4 regions of the Providencia sp. 2.29 genome follow, and region 2 is predicted to be linked to each of the others. Evidence: predicted binding sites of a transcription regulator. Region 2 holds the regulator's gene; each other region holds the start of a gene.
What was found. Region 2 encodes PurR, which represses purine synthesis genes. Its sites were predicted from a motif close to CANGCAAACGTTTGCNTG; they were not measured.

Region 1 (6,073 bases), 880 kb from region 2:
TTCGGGATCTATCTATCAACAACATATTATATTGATTACTTTCAAATGAAGCCTAGAATTCTATTCTCATTTCAAACAGGGTTCCTGTGTTTTTCAGCTCCTTTGATACTATATTTTTCATATTATAGTTTTATATTGGGATATAAAAAAGAACTACAAAAAATGAATAATAGGATAGCTGGATTTTTCGCTGTTATCTTTATAATAGGCATAGTGTTTAGCTTTTTCTTTTCGACCTATGTCAGTATTGATTTAACCTCAAAAGGCTACTACACATGCTACAAATCATCTATTTTCGCACCAAATGAATACGTTATATCAAAAGATATGTGTAAGTAGCACATATCTTTTGATGCTAAAAACTACTTAACCATCTCACTATTAATAGTGTAGCTTGATGTATTCGCCATGTTGATTTTGCTCAATACGCAATTCCTGTACTAAGCACTCCCCATATTAGTAGTGGTGATGTATGGCATACAAAATAAAGAGGATTCATTGTGTTGCTAACATTAGAAGAAATACGTGAGCAATTGGATAATAAATTTTCTCCATTAGGTAGTGATTTTGATGATTTAAGGTTATTGAAACGTGATCAGCCATTATTGAATCTTAAGTCATCAGAAGAACTCCTTAATATTACATTCCCTGATAAATTTTCTTCATTTTTAGATAGCTACAATTTAGATAATTTTTCGCTATGTAATATCTCATTCGGTAATGGCTCTGATTACCTTAATATGTTAGTTAGCATAAATGATAGAGATAATGTTAATAAATGGTGGACTGGAAAAAATAGACCTGCTGAATTTATTGTTATAGCAATATCCGATCCTTATACCATAATTTTAAATGTTAATACAGGTGAGGTTTTTTCTATGACAAATGAGTCATCAATGGATGACTTTGAACAAATTGCATCTGATTTTATATTATTTTTTAGGGGGCTTGGTACTCTTTTTATAAATAAAGAATCACCAATGACTATAGCAAAATTAGTTTCATCTCAATCTATTGAATTTTGGGATGAATTATCCAATTAATAGAATAAATCATAACCATCCGCATAGAGGGCTGCCTTTTATATAGAAGTCTTTCACATGATGTGAGAGACTTTTATTGTGCATAGAAAAACGCCAGCAATCATCTCGCTGGCATTCTTAATATGTATAAAGAAATGATTAACCTTCGTTATAAATTTCTAGGTTCTCAATTTCATTTTGATCTTTAATTTTTAATTCATCGTCTTTACGGAGATTTTCTAAATAATCTAAATAAGTTTGATCAATATCTTTTGTGACATAGATACCATCAAATACAGAGCACTCGAACTCATTAATTTCTGGATTCTCTTCACGAACGGCATCAACCAAGTCATTCAGATCTTGGAAAATTAATCCATCTGCCCCAATCAGTTTACGAATTTCATCGACTTCACGCCCATGGGCGATCAATTCATTCGCGTTCGGCATATCAATGCCATACACATTTGGGAAGCGCACTTCTGGTGCAGCGGAAGCAAAATAGACGTTTTTCGCGCCAGCTTCACGAGCGAGTTCGACAATCTGCTCTGAGGTCGTGCCACGCACGATAGAGTCATCCACTAACAATACGTTTTTATCACGAAACTCTGCACGATTTGCATTGAGCTTACGACGCACCGACTTACGACGCTCCTGCTGGCCTGGCATGATAAAGGTGCGCCCCACATAGCGATTTTTGACAAATCCTTGGCGATATGGTTTATCTAATATGTGGGCAATTTCTAGGGCGATATCGCAAGAGGTTTCTGGAATTGGAATAACCACATCAATTTGCAGATCTTCCCATTCACGGGCAATTTTAGCACCTAATTTCTGCCCCATACGTAGTCTCGCATTGTAAACCGAGATCTTATCAATAAAAGAGTCTGGACGAGCAAAATAGACGTATTCAAATAAACAAGGCGTTAATTGTGGGTTTTCTGCACATTGGCGAGTATACAACTGCCCCTGCTCTGTCACATAAACCGCTTCACCGGGTGCGACATCACGTAAGAATTCAAAGCCTAACGTATCCAACGCAACACTTTCTGAAGCGACCATGTACTCTTGTGCGCCGTTTTCTAATATGCGGCGCCCCAAGACCAATGGCCGGATACCATAAGGGTCACGAAACGCCAACATACCGTGCCCAATAATCAATGCAACACATGCGTATGCGCCACGCAACCTTTTATGCATTGCCGCAACCGCCGTAAACACATTGTCTGGCTCTAACGGAAAGTGGTCAAAACGGTCTAATTCATAAGCCAAGATGTTCAACAAAATCTCAGAGTCGGAGGTTGTGTTGACATGGCGGCGGGCGGTTTCAAATAAACGGCGCGTTAATTCATGCGCATTTGTCAGATTACCATTATGAGCAAGGGTGATACCAAAAGGTGAATTCACATAGAAGGGCTGCGCTTCTGATGCACTCGAACTACCTGCGGTTGGGTAACGGACATGACCGATCCCCATATTACCTTGTAGTCGGAGCATGTGCCTCGTTTCAAAGACATCTTTGACGAGGCCATTCGCTTTACGTAAGCGAATATTATTTTTGCCATCAATGGTAGCAATCCCTGCTGCATCTTGCCCACGGTGCTGAAGCACCGTCAAAGCATCATAAATTGATTGGTTAACCGGCGTAACACCGGCGATACCGACAATACCGCACATTTAGTCTTTCCTCATCAGCCAGACGGAGAAATATTCTCCGGTAGGAAACTTGACGCATTTTGCAGGTAGTCAAAGAACCACCTGATTATATGACTGAACTGCGGAATAAGTTCCGAACGTTGCCAATCCTCACTTTGAGGTAGAGGCGTAAAAGTATCGAGAAAAAAGAGTAATGCCGATACAATCAATACCCCACGCAACGCTCCGAAGCAGATCCCCAGAACACGATCTGTACCCGATAAGCCAGTCTTTTGAACCAGAGAACTAATGACATAGTTCACAACAGCACCGACAATTAATGTCGCAATAAATAATGCTGCAATGGCGATACCATTTCGTACCAGTATATCCTCAAAGCGCGTAAAGTATTCCGCCAAGTAAGGATAAAATGTACTAGCCACAAAAAAAGCACAACCCCATGTGATTAGTGACAACGCCTCTCGAACAAACCCACGGATCAGGCTTACCAATGCCGAGAAGCCAATGATGGCAATAATTGCGTAATCTAACCAGACCATATCTTATTCCAAAATTCGCACCCACGGCAGTGGCTGGAGTGCATTCTAACAGAAAACGAAAACGTTTGCGTAACCAATTTACATACAATTTAAAAAAACCAGCGGCGAAAAGAAAAATTCATCTTCGCCGCTGTAATTGATTAAAAGCTCAGGCTTTTTGTGATATTCCTATTTTAATATCATGGCTTAAAAGCCCTAATCTCTCCCTGTAGCCCCGTGATTGAACGTAGCTCAGGCAGTGCGCCTTCTAACAATTGCCTTGAAGCTTCTGGTCCGACAAAAATTCGCGTCAGTTGCCCATTGACTGGCCGTGAAGGTACGGTATAAACCTGATACCCTGACAACCTCAATTTTGCGACAATTTCCTCAACTTTTGCTGCATTTTTCAACGCCCCAAGCTGTACCACAAAAGCTTTACCTTGTGGGGCCTGTACTTCTGGCTTAGGCTCAGGTTTTGGCTTCGGCTCTACTTTAACCTCAGGTTTTGGCGTTGGTTTAGGTTCAGGCTTTGGCTCCACCTGTTTAGGTGCCTCAGCAGGGATATTCGGCACCTCTTGAGGTTGAGAGGCAGAATTTGCAGCGGCTTGTTGCTCACGCTGTCGCTGTTGCTCCTCCTGCTTCTGCTCGGAAATCGCTTCTGACAGCATAGCCTCAGAAGCTTGGCCTGACGCCGGATTTTGTGCCAGCGGTGCAATAGCTTCGATATCCTGTTCATCACCAGGTTTAGGAATAATAGGAATGGCCGCAAATTCATTTTCATTATATTTCTTATCGCCATCAAGTAGCGCAGGCAATACAATGACCCCCGCCGCGATTAAAACAATGGCACCGACAAGACGATTCTGAAATTTACTCGCCACCGATTTTATCCTTTTGAATTTTCTAACAACATCATTACGTGAGCGACCGTATGGAATGAGCCACAAACAACAATGATGTCGTTATCTGTTGCATCAAGGCACGCTTTTTGCCACGCGTCATCGACTGAATCAAATACTTGTGGTGAATCAAGATATTGACTCAACTGCGAGGCAGGCGCCCCACGAAACTCAGTAAGAGGAGCCACATACCAATCCGTCACTTGCTCTGATAAACAGGTGAGTGTACCTTGAATATCTTTATCTCCAAGCATTCCCACCACGGCTCTGACACGACGCCCTTCCACAGCAGGCAGTTGTGCTAAGCGGTTTATCAAATATCCAGCAGCGTGCGGGTTATGCGCGACATCCAAAATCATTAATGGCTTTTCACCAATAATTTGGAAGCGCCCCGGTAACTGAGCCGATCGCAAGCCGTCATGAATTGCCTGATCAGTGATTTTAGTCGCAAGTTGGCTATCAATCTCTTTAAGGCAACATATCACCCCCAATGCGGTCGCTGCATTTGCTAACGGCACATTAGGTAGTGGTAAATTCAGCCATTGGCATTGACGACTCTGCCATGCCCAACAATCTTGCTGTTGTTCAAATGACCAATCTTTATCCCGACGAAACAGCAACGCACCGATATTTTCGGCATGTTGACCAATTGACTGAGGCATATCAGGTTCACCGACAACCGCATAGCGACCACCGCGGAATATACCCGCTTTCTCAAAACCGATATGTTCCCTATCTGACCCTAACCAATCGGTATGGTCGAGTGCAATACTGGTCACCGCCGCGACATCTGCATCGACGATATTCGTCGCATCCAAGCGACCACCTAAACCCACTTCAAGGATCACGACATCCAATGAGGCTTGCTTAAATAACGTTAATGCCGCCAGCGTGCCATATTCAAAATAGGTTAAAGAGATATCGCCTCGCTCTTGTTCAATCTCGGCAAAGGCACGGCAAAAGTCGGACTCGGCCAATTCCGAACCTTGGATACGAACACGTTCCGTATAACGAACAAGGTGTGGTGAGCTGTAAACACCGACTTTCAGACCGGCAGCCATCAAAATAGATTCAATCGTATGGCAGGTTGTACCTTTACCATTAGTACCACCGACGGTAATGACGCGAGGTGCGGGTTGTGTTAAACCCATTTTGCGGGCGACTAAGCCAACTCGCTCTAGCCCCATATCAATATTTTGGCTGTGCAAGTTTGTCTGATAAGAGAGCCAAGCCTCCAGCGGAGACTCGGCATTAGGGATTGTAAACTGATTATTCATCATCTTTTTTATGCTTAGCAGAGTCCTTTACTTGCTCAGGAGCATCGATGACAGCATCGTCACTGGCGATATCGATTTTCACATCCTCTTCTTCGACGACTAATGTATCTTCAGTGGTATTAAAACTTGGCTTGTTAGTCAACATTGCCAATACATCTGCCAAGGTATCACGCATTTCAGGGCGACGAACAATCATATCAATCGCCCCTTTTTCCAGTAAGAACTCACTACGCTGGAAGCCTTGAGGTAGCTTTTCACGCACAGTTTGCTCGATAACGCGAGGACCTGCAAAACCGATCAGCGCTTTTGGTTCAGCCACGTTGATATCACCTAGCATCGCCAAACTTGCAGAAACCCCCCCCATGGTTGGGTCAGTTAACACAGAAATGTAAGGTAACCCACGCTCTTGCATTTTGGCCAATGCCGCGCTGGTTTTTGCCATTTGCATCAGTGATAACAGCGCTTCTTGCATACGCGCACCGCCACTAGCAGAGAAACAAACCAATGGGCAGTTATCTTCTAGAGCTTGTTCAACCGCACGCACAAAACGTGCACCTACCACGGAAGCCATAGAGCCTCCCATGAAAGAGAACTCAAAAGCCGCCACGACAACTGGCATCCCTTTTAACGTTCCTTTCATTACGACGATAGCATCTTTTTCACCGGTCTCTTTTTGAGCCGCTGAGAGTCTATCTTTATAT
Region 2 (6,073 bases):
CCTACAATCCAAGACCGTTTTTGGGTTTGCAGGTTTCTTAGGCGCGCCATAGCGACTTTCATGATATCGGTAAGGTTATTCGGCAGCTTAGTGTCGAGTTTCGCTTGCAATACTTTATAGAAAAATATATCTAAGCGCTCACAGTCCCACCAGCCGTCCATATAACTCTCGCCAAGACCGAGAGACCCTTTTTGTAAAACCCTTTTATAAAAATCGGTATTATGTATTTGAATATCGAAAGGGCGAGAGCCGTTTATTTCTATGCCTGCTTGGTTTAATAAAGACTCTGCGATCCTTTGCCAATTCGAAACTTTCGCTTTAGTTTCATCTACACAAGTGCTCATATGCTCTCCAACTTGAGATGAAGGTTTTTGAGATAGAATTTCAGTTTGCTGAAAGTGTAGGGTTGCGAAGAATAGCTTCACAAAGACAGGAGCGCATTTATACCGTCGCGCCCTGAGTTTAAACCATCAATATTTATTAACTCAAAAATCACTTCGGACTAAGTATTATCCGAGTATAGAAGCGATAGTTTTATTTAACAATGGCGAAAAATGTCACTTTAGCCAGAAAAGTAGAATTTGAAAGTAAATATACAGAATTGGAATGTCAAATAAAGAGTGGATGATTTTAAAAAGACGACTTAATTAGGTTTTTTATTCCAAATCAGCCACTACAGAGTAGTGGCTGATAGCAAAATTAGTTATTGAGGCTGATATTCTGCATTTTTCCGTGATGATTCAGTGCAATCTTTTGTATTTTGAACAAAATAACCAATAATCATTGGTAATATTGTTATTGCCATGACACCTGTTGTGGATAGTAGCGGATCAAAAGGTAATGCGGAAACTAATATACTGGCGACAAAACACAATCCCAGTTGTAAGGTATTTTGCAATGCGGCAGCTTTACCACTTGCCTGAGGGTAGGCATTCAGCGCTTTTGAAACTGCAATTGGGTAAGAAGCACCGTTCATTGCTGCCATAAAACAAAAGGGGATTAAGATCATGGTTAGGCTTGGTGTGGTATAAATTGCCATTACAAACAGAATTGACATACTCACAGCATAGCCGATCAATAATAATGGAAATAAGATTTCAGCACGGACTTTGATTAATAAAAAACGACATCCATAACCACCAATAATAAAGGCAAGAGTTTGAGGAATATAACTCAGACCAATATCTGCTGGGTCAAAACCCATATTTCTTAAAATAAAAGGTGACCCCGTTAACCAAGCAAAGAAACCGGCACTACAGGATGCGTAAACCAAAACGTTACCACTGTATATACGTGAGCTGAGTAATTTTAAAAATGAAACGGACTCTTTTCCTGATGTACTACTAATGATCTCTTTTGGGGCAACATTTTTTAATAAAAATGTCGGAAGTAATAATAAAACCCCAACGGCCATTAAAACAACAAAGATAATTTCCCAATCATAATGCTCAAGCACCCATGCACCCAATAAAGGCGCCAAAGCAGGAGAAAGAGCAACTAGGGGCATAATGGTCGCAAACACTTTTTGCGTACTAGAGGAGTCATAACGGTCGATAACTAGTGCTTGCCAAAGAACGGCTGCACTACAGACGCCAATTGCCTGTAAAAAACGTAAGATAAGCAGTTGTGTTGCACTGGTGACCCATAACATCCCTAAACAACTTAAAATAAAGAGTGACAAACCGGCAATGAGGATCGGTTTACGACCTAGCTTATCCGATAAAGGCCCCCATAGCAGTTGAGCAAGGGCAAATCCCCCTAAGAAGATACTTAGAGAAGCACTAATTGCGCCTTCAGAAGTATTTAATGCAGTTTGCATTGACCCAAATGCGGGAAGATACATATCAATAGCTAAGAACCCTAGCATACTCAACCCAGCAAGGTAGAACATAAAGCCTGGGGAGTTTTTTGTCGCTGTATTTGTCATGGCAGATTACTTATCTAAAATTTACAAAATTGTTAATAGATACCCTATTGTATAGGTTGTATTTTTACATTGTGAAACGGTAATATTTGGAATGTGCTATCAAAATTTTTGAAAGGTATCGTTATGTGGTCAGCTCATTCCTTAGAAGTGATTGATGCAGTTGCAAGAACTGGGAGTTTTAGTGGTGCAGCAGAGGAGCTTCACCGAGTGCCTTCTGCGATTAGCTATACGGTCAAGCAAGTCGAGGAATGGCTTGCAGTACCGATATTTGAGCGCCGTCACCGCGATGTTGTTTTAACAGAGGCTGGGGAAATATTTATCAAGCAAAGTCGATCTGTTATCAAAAAAATGACACAGACACGCCACCAGTGTCAGCAAGCCGCAAATGGCTGGCGAGGGCAGTTTAGTATTGCGGTTGACTGCATAGTGAAACCTCAACGAACGGAGCAATTGATCCTCGATTTCTATCGCCACTTCCCAGACATTGAGTTGTATATCCATCCTGAAGTTTTTAACGGTGTTTGGGATGCGCTTGCGGATGGGCGTGTCGATGTGGCTATTGGTGCAACACGCGCCTCACCGATCGGCGAACGCTATAGTTTTCGTGATATGGGGTTTATGTCATGGTTATGTGTTGCCAGTCCTAACCACCCATTAGCGCAGTTAAAGGGAGGATTAACGGATGACCAAATGCGTGAATACCCAAGTCTGTGCCTTGAAGATACATCAAGGAACCTACCCAAACGCGATACATGGGCACTAGATAACCAGCGGCGTTTAGTCGTGCCATTTTGGGAAAATGGAATGGCGTGTTTAGTGAATGGGTTATGTGTTGGGATGGTACCTGAACACCGCGGAGCGCCATTTTGTGACGCTGGAAAGCTTGTGCCATTACAATTAACACAGCCGTTTCCGCCAAGCCCATGCTGTTTAACTTGGGTTGAAAAAAATACCTCACCGGCGTTGAGTTGGTTACTTGAATACTTAGGAGACAGTGAAACACTCAACGCCGAATGGCTAGCTCCTTAATTAGCGGCGGTAATCGATGAACGGACCATCAGCCACTGAGCGCCGTTCAACTAAACGTGGATGCACTTCGATTGTTTGTGCATCTTCACGTTTATTCACTATGCGATCTAGTAACATAGCGAATGCCATTTGGCCTAAGCGTTCTTTAGGTTGATGTATTGTGGTTAATGCAGGGGTGAAATAACGTGCATTGCGCACATTATCATAACCTATAATGGAAATATCTTGAGGAACCCGTAGCCCCATTTCGTCAGCGGCACAAATGGCGCCCATCGCCATGATGTCACCACCACAGAATACGGCAGTGGGTTTTTGCTTATTACTCAAAATTTGCATCATGGCTTTATAGCCTGACTCAGGTTCAAAGTCGCCTTGAACAATCCATTCGTCACGTAAAGTGACCTTCGCCTCTTCCATGGCCTTTTTAAAGCCAGTGAGCCGCCCAATCCCTGTATTTCTTTCCAAAGAGCCGGGGATCACCGCAATATCGCGATGGCCTCGGTCAATTAAGTAACGACCCGCGAGATAGCCGCCATGGAATGAATTATCAATGATACTGTCAGTAAAGTCACCGCGTGATGTTCCCCAATCCATAACGACCATTGGGATGTTACGGTAATCTTCTAACATATTGATTAGTTTATCAGGATATTCAGAACACATGACGAGTAGGCCATCGACACGTTTTTGTGCCAGCATCTGTAAATAAGCTTGTTGTTTACCTAAGTTATTATGCGAATTACATAAAATTAGAGTATAGCCTTTCTCATAACAACTGTTTTCAACAGACTCAATGACCTCAGCAAAATAAGGTGCCTCACTCGATGTCGCGAGCAAGCCGATGGATTTTGTATGATTAACTTTCAAACTACGAGCAACGGCACTCGGCGAATAATTGAGTTCTTTTATTGCAGCCCAAACAGCAGCCTTAGTATCATCGGCTACAAAGCGTGTTTTGTTAATTACATGGGATACGGTTGTGGTGGAGACGCCAGCGCGCTTCGCCACATCTTTAATCGTTGCCATGGGGAAAAAAAACTCCTGACCAATAAGCGGTCTTGTCATGAATTCTTATTAAAAATTACCAGCATATTGAGGCATAGTACCTTAACTGGCAATAATTTAGCGATTTGTTATCGATTTTGTCTGATCTAGCGCAAAAACAAAAGAAATAATTGATGTTATAACCTGTGATATAGACACTGGTTTTTATAAATCGTCATGTCATACTTATTTAACCATGTTAAAGTTATGGTTATGTTGCTGGTTAACTGTTCGTTTGATGAGAGGAACTCATGGATACAGATTTTAAATTTGGATTATTAGCAGCGTTAGGTTCTTTGGCTGTGATCATTGCTTTTGCAGTACATATTTTCTAATTTTGCCTTTTAAATAAAGGTAGAATGAATAAGGGCGAGTGAATACTCGCCCTTATTGTTAGTGATAAAAATCAATTAAGCTAGATTTTCTTCAACAAATTTCCAATTAACCAGCGCCCAGAAGTTCTCTAAATACTTAGGACGTGCATTGCGGTAGTCAATATAGTAGGCGTGCTCCCAAATATCGACAGTAAGAAGAGGTTTGTCATCACCAGAGATAGGGGTGCCAGCGTTAGAGGTATTTACAATCGCTAAGCTGCCATCAGTTTTTTTAACTAACCAAGTCCAACCAGCACCAAAGTTTTTGGTTGCTGCATCAGTGAACTGCTGTTTAAATTCAGCGAAAGAACCAAATGCTTTGTTAATCGCTTCTGCGACTTTACCTGTTGGTTCCCCGCCAGCGTTTGGCGCTAAGCAGTTCCAGTAGAAAGTGTGATTCCAAACTTGTGCCGCATTGTTAAAAATACCAGCATCTGAGGTTTTAATGATCTCTTCCAGTGATTTACCTTCGAAAGCAGTACCTTTGACTAAGTTATTCAGGTTAACAACATAGGTATTATGGTGTTTACCATAATGGTACTCGAGTGTTTCTTCCGAGATATAAGGTTCTAGAGCATTCTTAGCATAAGGTAGAGCGGGTAGTTCAAAAGACATTGCGTACTCCTTGTTTAGGTGTAAAACAACACATATGGGTGTAGTGCTCATAAAGTTGAGCGAATATTTTTATAGCCATGATCATGCTGTTAATGTGCATAAACTGAACATTTATGCGGCATGAACTATTATTTAATATATTAATAATAGCACGATATGGCTGCCTGATTGTAGGCTTAGTCATTATAGGGTTATCTTAACAAATCTTACTGATAAATACACCGTAAAATCATAGGGATATTATTTTATCAGCAGAGTTTCACCGTAACTGTAAACGGGGAGATGAACGTATGGCTTTTCAATAGCGGGTGGATGACTAACGTGTAGTTAGCTCATAACTACCGTCGCTCTCCTGATTGTTCCCTAATACCAAATAAATTTGTGAGATAAGCTGATAGTTCAGTGAGACTGTTATTCGTTGGTTTTTTATCATTGCGGGAGAGTATGGTAGGAAAAGAGTGATGCAGAGCAGGGAGCGTGCTAGGTAGTAGATTTATTTGACTTGAATCATAAATAAGTCACAATACAAGCAAACCAAAGGAGGGGCTTAACACCCCTCTTTTTCATTCGTAATCGCAGCTTAACTCATTGATGTATTAAGAGTGAAATGTAGTATTATGTAGTATGTTTTTTGTTCTGTATTTTTTATCTGATTGAAAAACAAGAAATATACTAATTATATTAATGTTAAGGAAGTAAAAATGACGACAATTGAAAGAATCGAACGCCAGATTAAAGAAAACCCAATCCTGCTGTATATGAAAGGCTCTCCTAAGCTTCCTAGCTGCGGTTTTTCTGCTCAGGCAGTTCAAGCGTTATCTGCTTGTGGTGAACGTTTCGCTTATGTCGATATCCTGCAAAATCCAGATATCCGTGCAGAGCTACCAAAATACGCAAATTGGCCAACATTTCCCCAATTATGGGTTGACGGTGAATTAGTAGGTGGTTGTGATATCATCATGGAAATGTATCAGCGTGGTGAATTACAGTCACTGATTAAAGAAACAGCAGACAAGTACCGTCCTGCTGATGAGACGAAAGCTGAGTAATCTCGTCATTAATGTATCTAAAAAGACCGTATTAA
Region 3 (6,073 bases), 2.2 Mb from region 2:
TCAACCTGCCCATGGCTAGATCACCGGGTTTCGGGTCTATACCCTGCAACTCATTCGCCCAGTTAAGACTCGGTTTCCCTACGGCTCCCCTATTCGGTTAACCTTGCTACAGAATATAAGTCGCTGACCCATTATACAAAAGGTACGCAGTCACCCCACCACTAAGCCCCCTTTGCTTGATTTTTTGGGTTGGGCGTCACAAAGGACGTTCCGCCAACCGCCATCAAGTAAGGATGACGCTGTGATGACTCACCACTGGCTTAGTGGTGGGGCTCCCACTGCTTGTACGTACACGGTTTCAGGTTCTATTTCACTCCCCTCGCCGGGGTTCTTTTCGCCTTTCCCTCACGGTACTGGTTCACTATCGGTCAATCAGGAGTATTTAGCCTTGGAGGATGGTCCCCCCATATTCAGACAGGATAACACGTGTCCCGCCCTACTCGTCGAGTTCACAACACCAACACCTTCGGATACGGGGCTATCACCCTTTATTGCCGGCCTTTCCAGACCGTTCTCCTGATGCTGATGCTGATTAAGACTCTGGGCTGCTCCCCGTTCGCTCGCCGCTACTAGGGGAATCTCGGTTGATTTCTTTTCCTCGGGGTACTGAGATGTTTCAGTTCCCCCGGTTCGCCTCGTTTGACTATGGATTCATCAAACGATAGTGCAACGAATTGCACTGGGTTTCCCCATTCGGACATCGTCGGTTATAACGGTTCATATCACCTTACCGACGCTTTTCGCAGATTAGCACGTCCTTCATCGCCTCTGATTGCCTAGGCATCCACCGTGTACGCTTAGTCGCTTAACCTCACAACCCGAAATTGTTTCAACGATCACCTGACTGTCATGGCTGTGCGTGGTGAACTTCTGCGTTGGGCAGTGCTCGCAATGCTCACGTACTCCTGTACGCTGCGCTTGCTGCGCGCTGTCCGCCTTGAATTTCACCCTGCTCGCTCATGCCACTCGTTTGAATGACCGAAAATTTCAGGTTTGAAATTTTGAGAGACTCTCACATTGTTTAAGCAATAAACAATGTGCGTTGTTTCAATTTTCAGCTTGTTCCAGATTGTTAAAGAGCATAATTATTCGCAATAGACTAAAACTAATCTATTCTGAATAATTCAAAAATATTATGGTGGAGCTAAGCGGGATCGAACCGCTGACCTCCTGCGTGCAAGGCAGGCGCTCTCCCAGCTGAGCTATAGCCCCATAACAGGTTTAACAGTATCATCGCCGTCTTTAATCGGTGTGATTAAAAACGAAATCGAATTAAGGCAAGGCGTAGCTTAGCGACGTTTACACTAGGTAAACGAGCTGAGATACAACGTAGCATTCATTCGATTTTGGTAGGCCTGAGTGGACTTGAACCACCGACCTCACCCTTATCAGGGGTGCGCTCTAACCACCTGAGCTACAAGCCTATTGATACCGTTGACTCTTTCATCAGACAATCTGTGTGAACACTTCACAAAACACTTCAACGGTAAGGAGGTGATCCAACCGCAGGTTCCCCTACGGTTACCTTGTTACGACTTCACCCCAGTCATGGATCACAAAGTGGTAAGCGCCCTCCCGAAGGTTAAGCTACCTACTTCTTTTGCAACCCACTCCCATGGTGTGACGGGCGGTGTGTACAAGGCCCGGGAACGTATTCACCGTAGCATTCTGATCTACGATTACTAGCGATTCCGACTTCATGGAGTCGAGTTGCAGACTCCAATCCGGACTACGACGTACTTTATGAGTTCCGCTTGCTCTCGCGAGGTCGCTTCTCTTTGTATACGCCATTGTAGCACGTGTGTAGCCCTACTCGTAAGGGCCATGATGACTTGACGTCATCCCCACCTTCCTCCGGTTTATCACCGGCAGTCTCCTTTGAGTTCCCGACCGAATCGCTGGCAACAAAGGATAAGGGTTGCGCTCGTTGCGGGACTTAACCCAACATTTCACAACACGAGCTGACGACAGCCATGCAGCACCTGTCTCAGAGTTCCCGAAGGCACTTAAGCATCTCTGCTAAATTCTCTGGATGTCAAGAGTAGGTAAGGTTCTTCGCGTTGCATCGAATTAAACCACATGCTCCACCGCTTGTGCGGGCCCCCGTCAATTCATTTGAGTTTTAACCTTGCGGCCGTACTCCCCAGGCGGTCGATTTAACGCGTTAGCTCCGGAAGCCACTCCTCTAGGGAACAACCTCCAAATCGACATCGTTTACAGCGTGGACTACCAGGGTATCTAATCCTGTTTGCTCCCCACGCTTTCGCACCTGAGCGTCAGTCTTTGTCCAGGGGGCCGCCTTCGCCACCGGTATTCCTCCACATCTCTACGCATTTCACCGCTACACATGGAATTCTACCCCCCTCTACAAGACTCTAGCTAACCAGTCTTAGATGCCATTCCCAGGTTAAGCCCGGGGATTTCACATCTAACTTAATTAACCGCCTGCGTGCGCTTTACGCCCAGTAATTCCGATTAACGCTTGCACCCTCCGTATTACCGCGGCTGCTGGCACGGAGTTAGCCGGTGCTTCTTCTGTCGGTAACGTCAATCGTTGATGGTATTAACATCAACGCCTTCCTCCCGACTGAAAGTACTTTACAACCCTAGGGCCTTCTTCATACACGCGGCATGGCTGCATCAGGCTTGCGCCCATTGTGCAATATTCCCCACTGCTGCCTCCCGTAGGAGTCTGGGCCGTGTCTCAGTCCCAGTGTGGCTGATCATCCTCTCAGACCAGCTAGGGATCGTCGCCTAGGTAAGCCATTACCTTACCTACTAGCTAATCCCATATGGGTTCATCCGACAGCGCAAGGCCCGAAGGTCCCCTGCTTTGCTCCTAAGAGATTATGCGGTATTAGCCACCGTTTCCAGTAGTTATCCCCCTCTATCGGGCAGATCCCCATACATTACTCACCCGTCCGCCGCTCGTCAGCGAGAAGCAAGCTTCCCCTGTTACCGCTCGACTTGCATGTGTTAGGCCTGCCGCCAGCGTTCAATCTGAGCCATGATCAAACTCTTCAATTAAAAGCGTTTGATGCTCAAAGAATTAAACTGACTACATTCTTTCATATATGAATTAACGTGTTAGTCACTCTTCAAGACTTTAAAATCAAATATTTTTTTGATAGTGTCCTGTGAGTGCCCACACAGATTGTCTGATAAATTGTTAAAGAGCGTTGCGACTTTATCTTTCGATATTAACCAGTTAGGTCGTTGTCGCGAGGTGATGTATACTACGTTTTTTCGTGAGAAAGTCAAGCGATTATTTTCAACTTTTTCTTTCTTTTTTCACCTCTCGTTGCCACTGGTTTCTTTTCTAACCTGACCACCGAAGCGGTTTGTCGTGACAACGGATGCGCATTATAGGGAGTCAGAAAATTCTAGCAACCCCTTTTTATCACTTTTTTATTCGATTGCTGCATTCCACAGCAAAACGCACCTTTATACAGATTTACCCACAAAGTTATCCACAACCATAAAAATAATTAAAATATAACGCGCATTACGCAAACGATTGCGTTACAATTAGCATGAAAATTCATCGTTGATTTTATTTTTATGTTCTGAAATTGTTAGTGGCTTATCTCTATCTATTGATATTTTGATGTGATTAAACAGTTACAGCAGAAATAGGTATATATAAGAAGCGTCGTTTTTACGCTTTAAACTAACTCTTACGGTTTTATTGCTTTCTTATCCAAGGGATCTATCTCATGCAACAGCTTCGTCCTATTCGTCGTGCCCTGCTCAGTGTTTCTGATAAAACAGGTGTTGTTGAATTCGCTAAAGCGCTTTCACAACGAGGTGTTGAACTGCTCTCTACAGGTGGAACCGCAAAACTACTTGCCGAGTCAGGGTTAAAAGTCACCGAAGTTTCAGACTATACAGGGTTCCCTGAAATGATGGATGGTCGTGTTAAAACACTTCACCCAAAAGTTCATGGTGGCATTTTAGGTCGTCGTGGCATTGATGATGCCATTATGCAGCAACATAATATCGAACCGATTGATATGGTTGTTGTCAATCTGTACCCCTTTGCACAAACCGTCGCTAAGCCTAACTGTACCCTAGAAGATGCTGTTGAAAATATTGATATCGGCGGCCCCACAATGGTGCGCTCAGCCGCTAAAAACCATAAAGATGTCGCGATTGTTGTGAACAGCAATGATTATGAAAAAATCATTGAAGAATTGGATAACCACGATAACTCTTTAAATTGGTCTACTCGTTTTGACCTTGCTATTAAAGCGTTCGAACATACTGCCGCTTATGACAGTATGATAGCCAACTACTTTGGCGAATTAGTCACCCCTTATTATGGCGATACAACGCAACCATCGGGACGTTTCCCTCGTACGTTGAATTTAAACTTTATCAAAAAACAAGACATGCGTTACGGTGAAAATAGTCACCAAGATGCCGCTTTTTATATAGAAGAGAACCCTAAAGAGGCATCAATCGCCACGGCGACACAGCTGCAAGGTAAGGCTCTCTCTTATAACAATATTGCTGATACGGACGCCGCTTTAGAATGTGTTAAATCTTTCGAAGAGCCAGCCTGCGTTATCGTCAAACATGCCAACCCTTGCGGTGTTGCTATTGGTAATAATATTCATGCAGCTTACGATCGCGCGTTTAAAACGGATCCAACGTCTGCTTTTGGTGGCATCATTGCCTTTAACCGTCAGCTTGATAAGGCAACAGCAGAAGCGATTATTGAGCGCCAATTTGTAGAAGTTATTATTGCACCAACGGTTGCCGATGATGCTCTTTCAGTATTAGCGACCAAGCAAAATGTGCGTGTTCTTACATGTGGTGAGTGGGATAAACCTGTTGCAGGATTAGATTTTAAACGTGTTAACGGTGGTTTATTGGTCCAAGACCGTGACCTCGGTATGGTTGAACCTGACGAGCTACGTGTTGTGACTAAACGCCAACCCACTGAGCGTGAATTTAAAGATGCTCTATTCTGTTGGAAAGTCGCTAAATTCGTTAAGTCGAACGCGATTGTTTATGCCAAAAATGATATGACTATTGGCATTGGTGCAGGGCAAATGAGCCGAGTGTATTCTGCGAAAATTGCAGGTATTAAAGCCGCAGATGAAGGCTTAGAAGTTGCAGGTTGTGCAATGGCCTCCGACGCATTCTTCCCGTTCCGTGACGGTATTGATGCAGCGGCAGCCGTTGGTGTGACCTGTGTGATCCAGCCAGGTGGTTCAATCCGCGATAGCGAAGTGATTGAAGCGGCTAACGAGCACGGCATCGCCATGATTTTCACTAATATGCGCCATTTCCGCCATTAATCATGTGGAGTTAAGTATGAATATTTTAATTATTGGTGGCGGTGGTCGTGAACACGCCCTAGCATGGAAAGCCGCACAATCACCACTTGCTGACAAAGTTTATGTGGCTCCGGGTAATGCTGGAACTGCATTAGAGCCTAATCTTGAAAACGTGGCTATCTCAGCAACGGATATCGATGAATTATTAAAATTTGCGAAAGAGCAACAAATCGGCCTAACGATTGTTGGCCCAGAAGCACCACTGGTCATTGGGGTCGTTGATGCGTTCCAAAAAGCAGGGCTAACCATTTTCGGTCCGACTCAAGGCGCCGCACAGCTCGAAGGTTCGAAAGCTTTTACGAAAGACTTTTTAGCTCGTCACAAAATACCGACAGCCGCTTACCAAAATTTTACTGAAATCGAACCTGCTTTGGCGTATCTGGATAACGTCGGCGCACCGATTGTTATTAAGGCTGATGGTCTTGCCGCAGGTAAAGGTGTCATTGTCGCGATGACGCTGGCTGAAGCTAAAGATGCTGTGCACGATATGCTTGCTGGTAACGCATTTGGTGATGCAGGTCACCGTATCGTGATTGAAGAGTTCTTAGACGGTGAAGAAGCAAGTTTTATTGTGATGGTGGACGGCGAAAATGTCATTCCAATGGCAACTAGCCAAGACCATAAACGTGTTGGTGATGGTGATACAGGTCTTAACACGGGCGGCATGGGCGCATATTCACCGGCGCCCGTTGTGACAAATGAAATTCACCAGCGTGTCATGGAACAAA
Region 4 (6,073 bases), 1.3 Mb from region 2:
ACCACAATAACGGGAGCCACAATAATAAGAAATGCCGGCGTGAAACTGTGCGTATAATCTTTAATAGCACCAGCAATAAAGGGGGCTAAGCAAGCGAGGGTCGATAGCAAATTAACGACAGAAAATAACTCTAAATAGGGGCCTCTGCCAAAATAGTTCGATAATAATACGCTAGATGCTAAGAAAGTCATGCCATAGCCGATACCAACACAGAGCACAAACAGTATTAACCATAACCAAGAGGTGGCGATACTGAGAGAAATAACCCCAATGATCATAATAATCAAACTACCAATTAACAGTTTTTTCGGTTCCAACCATTCGCCCGCCGCACCGCCAATAAAGCGTGAAAATGCGTTCACAAATGCCATGGTACTGAGTAATGAAACAGCTACGGTGATCCCAAAACCACGCTCTTCAATATGAGCGACGGCAAAACTGTTTACTGTAATACCGCACCATAAAAATGAGGTATAGGTTGCTGCGATTAAATAGAATTGCCAAGTACGTAGCGCACGGCGTACTGTCCAAACTTCTTTGGTGCGATAAATAGGTTTGCTAACATCACTGACCTGTTTTTGTACCACGCTTTTAGCGTGTTCACGTTCGCGTTGACCTTCGCGTAAGACCAAAATAGTCAGCAGTGTGACAATACCGAGATAAAGCGCACAGAGTACCCAGTGCATACGCCATGACCCTAACTGGTTTGACGCATAGAAATAGATCCAAGGCCCCGCGACGCCCCCTAATCCCCCGATGGTAAAATAGAGGCCAAAAGCGAGAGACTGTTTTTCAAATAGGCGAGAAAGAACATAGGTTCCCGGAACGGTCGCGAGTAGAGTAAAGCCTATACCTATCAGGGCAGTACCGAGAAAATAGCGACTGATGGTTTCGGTCGAATAGAGGCTATAAAACCCCGCGATAAAGACGAGAGCACCGAGTAAAAGGGTGAGGCGAACGCCGATTTTACGGATCAGGACAGACGGAAGAAAACTGGCTAAACCACAAGTCAACCCCAATAACGTGAAACCAAACCCTGCCTCTGTCCAACTCCATTGCAGTTCCTCAATCATACTGGGGAGAACAACACCTAACGAGGTAAAGGTTGTCGCGGTGGCTAAAAAATAGACCATCCCTAACAAAATGAGGATACTCCACTGATAAAGTGGGCTAAACAACGGGGAATTTGAGGCTACCATGTCAACTCCGGTCACTCTGCCTGTTTTTTGCACAAAAAAGACAGCGATATAAACGCAAAATGCCCGAAAATATCGGGCATCGTATCGCGCTATTTTCCCTGTTTATTGGGCATAGTACCAGTTTAATTTTGCTTTTGCCCATTCAATGCCACTTTTGTACTCATTTGGTAACATATCGACGAGTGCGTCTAATGTATCAGCAAGCATTGACGGAGCATTATGCGTGAGATTTAAATGACCAACCTTGCGGGCTGGGCGTACTTCTTTTTCATACCAGTGTAAGTGTACGAGTGGTAGGCTGAGCCAGTGTGAGTTGACATCAGTACCAATCAAATTAACCATAACGGATGGACTAAACACTTCTGGTGATGGCATTGGTAAATCTAAAATAGCCCTCAAATGTAGCTCAAATTGGCTAATAGAGGCACCATTTTGAGTCCAATGGCCGCTGTTATGCACGCGAGGAGCAAGCTCATTGATGAGTAACTTATCACCAACCACAAAGCATTCCATTGCCATCACGCCAACATAATCTAACTCATCCATTACTGTACTCAACATGGATTGTGCTTGTTTTTGCTGTGAGTTATCTGCCTTCGGAAACGCTACGCTGGTACGTAAAATCCCTTCTTGATGTAGGTTATGGGTAATCGGATAAAACACACTCTCACCAGCACGGTTACGTGCGCCAATGACTGAAACTTCGGCATCAAAAGGGATACCTTGTTCGACAATGCACTCCCCGTAGATTTCATCGGGCAGGCTGGCTTCATCACCAGGGCGAACACGCCATTGACCGCGCCCATCATAGCCACCAGTCCTACGTTTAACTATCAAAAAATCGCCAAGTGTTGAGAATAACTCAGGCCATTGATCTTTGGATTCAAGACAGGCCCAAGGAGCGGTTGCTAGGCCCAATGAATCAAATAGACTTTTTTGGGGAAACCTGTCAGCTAGGCGAGGGAAAATATCGCGATTAATAAATGCATTATGGCGGGCCAATTCTTTGGTCAGTGGTGTCTCAGGCCAGCGCTCAATTTCTGCAGTAATGACACTTTGTTGATAGGGAACGGCTTCTGGCTCGGCATCTAAACCAACAGGAAACACCGCGATACCAAGTGGTTCACCTGCTTGGCGTAACATTCTTCCTAATTGACCATTACCAAGGACACAAACAGGTTTCATTACGCCTCCCGAGGGTCTGGGTTGTTCAACACGTCATTAGTTTGACTTTCGCGCCAAGCCGATAGGCGTGTTAATAAGGCTGTGTCAGTGTTTGCTAAAATTTGCGCTGCCAATAATGCCGCATTTGCTGCTCCAGCTTTGCCAATTGCTAATGTGCCAACAGGAATGCCTTTTGGCATTTGCACAATAGAATAGAGACTATCGACACCGCTTAAAGCCGCACTTTGCACAGGAACACCTAATACAGGAACCAATGTTTTCGCAGCTAGCATCCCCGGCAAATGTGCCGCGCCACCTGCACCAGCAATGATCACATCAAAGCCATTTGCTTTTGCTTTTTCAGCAAAGGAGAATAATTTATCAGGCGTACGGTGTGCTGAGACGATTTCAACGTGAAAGGGCACTTGCAGCTCAGTTAAAACATCCGCCGCATGTTGCATAGTTGACCAGTCACTTTTAGAACCCATAACAATGGCGATTTTAGCCGCAGATTGTGCAGATACTTGGGCAGTCATTTGATGTGATCCTGTGGTTAATAAACTTTCACCGTGAGGTGGGAAAAATAAATTACCTCGATCATATCATGGTAAAAGGGGAAGGAAAACGTTTGCGTGGTTAAAATATCAGCAGACAGACTGGGGGTTTAAGAGCGAGTCGAGTGTGTCTCAGGCTCGAAAGGGAAAAAAATAAGTTCGATACCTTGTTCGTTAATCACAAATGCGGAGCCTTCATGGTGCCATGCTCCTAATACACCACGATAGCAGCACTTATCACCAACCTTCACTTCATGAATAGCAGGACGATGTGTATGCCCATGGATCATCCAATCAGCTTGGTAATTTGTTAAGGCGTTAATCACCGCTTGTGGGTTGACATCCATGATTGATTCGGCCTTCATACTGCTGGCGTATTGGCTGTTTTGGCGCATTTTTTCTGCTATCCGCCGGCGAATAAACAGCGGTAGGGCTAAAAATAGGCGTTGGATCCAAGGCGTATGCACTTTTTTACGGTAATTTTGATAAGCCTGATCATCAATACACAGTGTATCACCGTGTAAAATGAGTACGCGTTTACCATAAAGCTCCAGTAATGTTTCTTGGTTGAGTATAGTCATACCACATTGTTTGGCATAACGTTTCCCAAGTAAAAAGTCTCGATTACCATGGATAAAGTAGCAGGGAATGCCTCGCTCAGTGAGCATTGTTAGGGCATTGGCGACTTGCTGGTGGAGTGGGGTTTTATCGTCATCACCAATCCAGTAATTGAAAAAATCACCGAGTATATAGAGGCTATCGGCATGAATTGCTTGCTGATGAATAAAATTCATAAAACCGGCGGTGATCGCCGGTTCATCTTCACTCAAATGCAAATCTGCAATGATATAAGTGGACATATTGTTGAGTCGAATTATTCGCTAACAGTCACTTTTTCGATCACAACATCTTCGCGAGGAACGTCTTGGTGGAAACCGCTGTTTCCTGTTGCAACGCCTTTGATTTTGTCAACAACGTCCATGCCTTCTACAACTTCAGCAAAGACACAATAGCCCCAGCCTTCAGGACGTTCTGAACGGAAGTTAAGGAAGTCGTTATCAACAACGTTAATGAAGAACTGTGCTGTCGCTGAGTGAGGATCGTTGGTACGTGCCATAGCAAGAGTACCACGCGTATTTTTTAAGCCATTGTTAGCTTCGTTTTTGATTTGTGCTTTTGTTGCTTTTTGTTTCATGCCTGGCTCAAAGCCGCCGCCTTGGATCATGAAACCGTCAATGACTCGATGGAAAATGGTATTATTGTAAAAACCTTCACGGCAATAGCTTAAAAAGTTTTCGACAGTAACAGGGGCTTTATCGTCAAAAGTCTTAATAACAATATCACCGTGATTGGTATGAAAAGTAACCATAATAGCTATCCTGAATAATTGTTTTATTGCGCCTTCTTATGAAGGCGTTGTTGTCAGAAAGTTTATATCACAGATGAAACCTGACTTGAAGTCACAGTCTGGTTTGTAAAAGCAGCGAGTGATAAAAATAGACAGGTAAACACTATGGTTAAACCTTGCATTATTGCAATGTTCAGGTTTCAATATCACTCTATTTAACAGGTTGATACCTTATTATTGAGATACCCCTTATAGCTTGAGCGAGTAATACGCTAAATAATTCAAGGTGTAACAGGGCGGCAACAGACTAGTCGGCTAGGCATAGGCAATATGTATGGCTAGCGTTAAAGGCAGTCGCCGTTTGTGTTGCGGCTTGAATCAAGGTAAGCCAGTAAGGAAAAACACGTACACATTAAACGGAATAGTTCAGATGCTACAGATTTTTAATACACTGAGTCGTCAAAAAGAAGAGTTTAAACCCATTCATCCAGGGAAAATAGGGATGTACGTGTGTGGTATCACCATTTATGACTTGTGTCATATTGGTCATGGTCGAACCTTCGTCGCTTTCGATGCGATTAGCCGCTACTTGCGCTATTTGGGATATGACCTGAATTATGTGCGTAATGTAACAGATATTGACGATAAAATTATCAAACGTGCAGCTGAAAATAATGAAACCGTCGATTCGCTGACAACACGGATGTTAGCTGAGATGCATAAAGATTTTGATGCATTAAATATTTTACGCCCAGACAGTGAGCCGCGAGCCACCCAGCATATTGATGAAATTATCGAAATCACCGATCTGCTTATTAAACGAGGTCACGCTTATGTGGCAGATAACGGTGACGTGATGTTTGAAGTCAAAACGGATAAAAATTATGGTCAATTGTCTCGCCAAGACCTAGAGCAACTGCAAGCTGGCGCACGTGTTGAAGTTGCTGATTCAAAACGTAATCCGATGGACTTCGTTCTTTGGAAAATGTCAAAAGAAGGCGAGCCTAGCTGGGAATCACCATGGGGGTTAGGTCGCCCTGGTTGGCACATTGAATGTTCCGCGATGAATAGCAAAGCATTGGGTAACCATTTTGATATTCACGGCGGTGGTTCGGATTTGATGTTCCCACATCATGAAAACGAAATTGCGCAATCATCTTGTGCTCACGATGGTCCTTATGTGAATTATTGGATGCACTCAGGAATGGTGATGGTTGATCGTGAAAAAATGTCTAAGTCACTGAATAATTTCTTTACTATCCGTGATGTGCTTGAGTATTACGACCCTGAAACGGTGCGCTATTTCTTGCTATCTGGTCATTATCGTAGCCAACTTAATTACACTGAAGAGAATTTGAAACAAGCACGTACAGCCTTAGAACGTTTATATACTGCCTTACGGGGTACTGATAAATCAGTCGCCCCAGCGGGTGGTGAAGTCTTTAAAAAACGTTTTGAAGATGCCATGAATGATGACTTCAATACACCTGAAGCTTATTCCGTACTGTTTGATATGGCGCGTGAAATCAACCGACTGAAGTCAGAAAATAAGGTTGCAGCCAATGAATTGGCCTCTGAGTTACGTAAATTAGCGGGTGTGCTTGGTTTACTTGAGCAAGACCCGGAAGCCTTTTTACAAGGTAATGCTCAAGGTGAAGGCGACGAAGAAGTGGCTAAAATTGAAGCGTTAATTAAACAGCGTAATGATGCTCGTAAAAATAAAGAGTGGGCATTGGCTGATGCAGCCCGTGATGAACTGACTGCAATGGGAATCGTATTAGAAGATGGTGCTCAAGGAACAACTTGGC

Region 1: the regulator PurR is predicted to act here: its motif matches at 3,272-3,289, upstream of cvpA (colicin V production protein).
Region 3: the regulator PurR is predicted to act here: its motif matches at 3,507-3,524, upstream of purH (bifunctional phosphoribosylaminoimidazolecarboxamide formyltransferase/IMP cyclohydrolase).
Region 4: the regulator PurR is predicted to act here: its motif matches at 2,981-2,998, upstream of purE (5-(carboxyamino)imidazole ribonucleotide mutase).

What each region holds. Positions count from the first base shown of each region.
Region 1 is NZ_CP065420.1:1,790,063-1,796,135, reverse strand. Features, by position in the region: gene I3B46_RS07960 (DUF1240 domain-containing protein) at 46-339, shown strand; gene I3B46_RS07955 (nuclease) at 501-1,043, shown strand; gene purF (amidophosphoribosyltransferase) at 1,182-2,699, opposite strand; gene cvpA (colicin V production protein) at 2,714-3,217, opposite strand; gene dedD (cell division protein DedD) at 3,397-4,077, opposite strand; gene folC (bifunctional tetrahydrofolate synthase/dihydrofolate synthase) at 4,083-5,372, opposite strand; gene accD (acetyl-CoA carboxylase, carboxyltransferase subunit beta) at 5,365-6,073, opposite strand, start outside.
Region 2 is NZ_CP065420.1:2,672,743-2,678,815, reverse strand. Features, by position in the region: gene cfa (cyclopropane fatty acyl phospholipid synthase) at 1-344, opposite strand, end outside; gene punC (purine nucleoside transporter PunC) at 704-1,927, opposite strand; gene punR (DNA-binding transcriptional activator PunR) at 2,051-2,956, shown strand; gene purR (HTH-type transcriptional repressor PurR) at 2,957-3,982, opposite strand; gene cydH (cytochrome bd-I oxidase subunit CydH) at 4,252-4,335, shown strand; gene sodB (superoxide dismutase [Fe]) at 4,411-4,989, opposite strand; gene I3B46_RS12310 (Grx4 family monothiol glutaredoxin) at 5,691-6,038, shown strand.
Region 3 is NZ_CP065420.1:430,230-436,302, reverse strand. Features, by position in the region: rRNA gene I3B46_RS01890 (23S ribosomal RNA) at 1-811, opposite strand, end outside; tRNA gene I3B46_RS01885 (tRNA-Ala) at 1,137-1,212, opposite strand; tRNA gene I3B46_RS01880 (tRNA-Ile) at 1,348-1,424, opposite strand; rRNA gene I3B46_RS01875 (16S ribosomal RNA) at 1,488-3,027, opposite strand; gene purH (bifunctional phosphoribosylaminoimidazolecarboxamide formyltransferase/IMP cyclohydrolase) at 3,717-5,306, shown strand; gene purD (phosphoribosylamine--glycine ligase) at 5,323-6,073, shown strand, end outside.
Region 4 is NZ_CP065420.1:1,347,818-1,353,890, forward strand. Features, by position in the region: gene I3B46_RS05995 (MFS transporter) at 1-1,199, opposite strand, end outside; gene purK (5-(carboxyamino)imidazole ribonucleotide synthase) at 1,302-2,384, opposite strand; gene purE (5-(carboxyamino)imidazole ribonucleotide mutase) at 2,384-2,899, opposite strand; gene I3B46_RS06010 (UDP-2,3-diacylglucosamine diphosphatase) at 3,028-3,777, opposite strand; gene ppiB (peptidylprolyl isomerase B) at 3,792-4,286, opposite strand; gene cysS (cysteine--tRNA ligase) at 4,696-6,073, shown strand, end outside.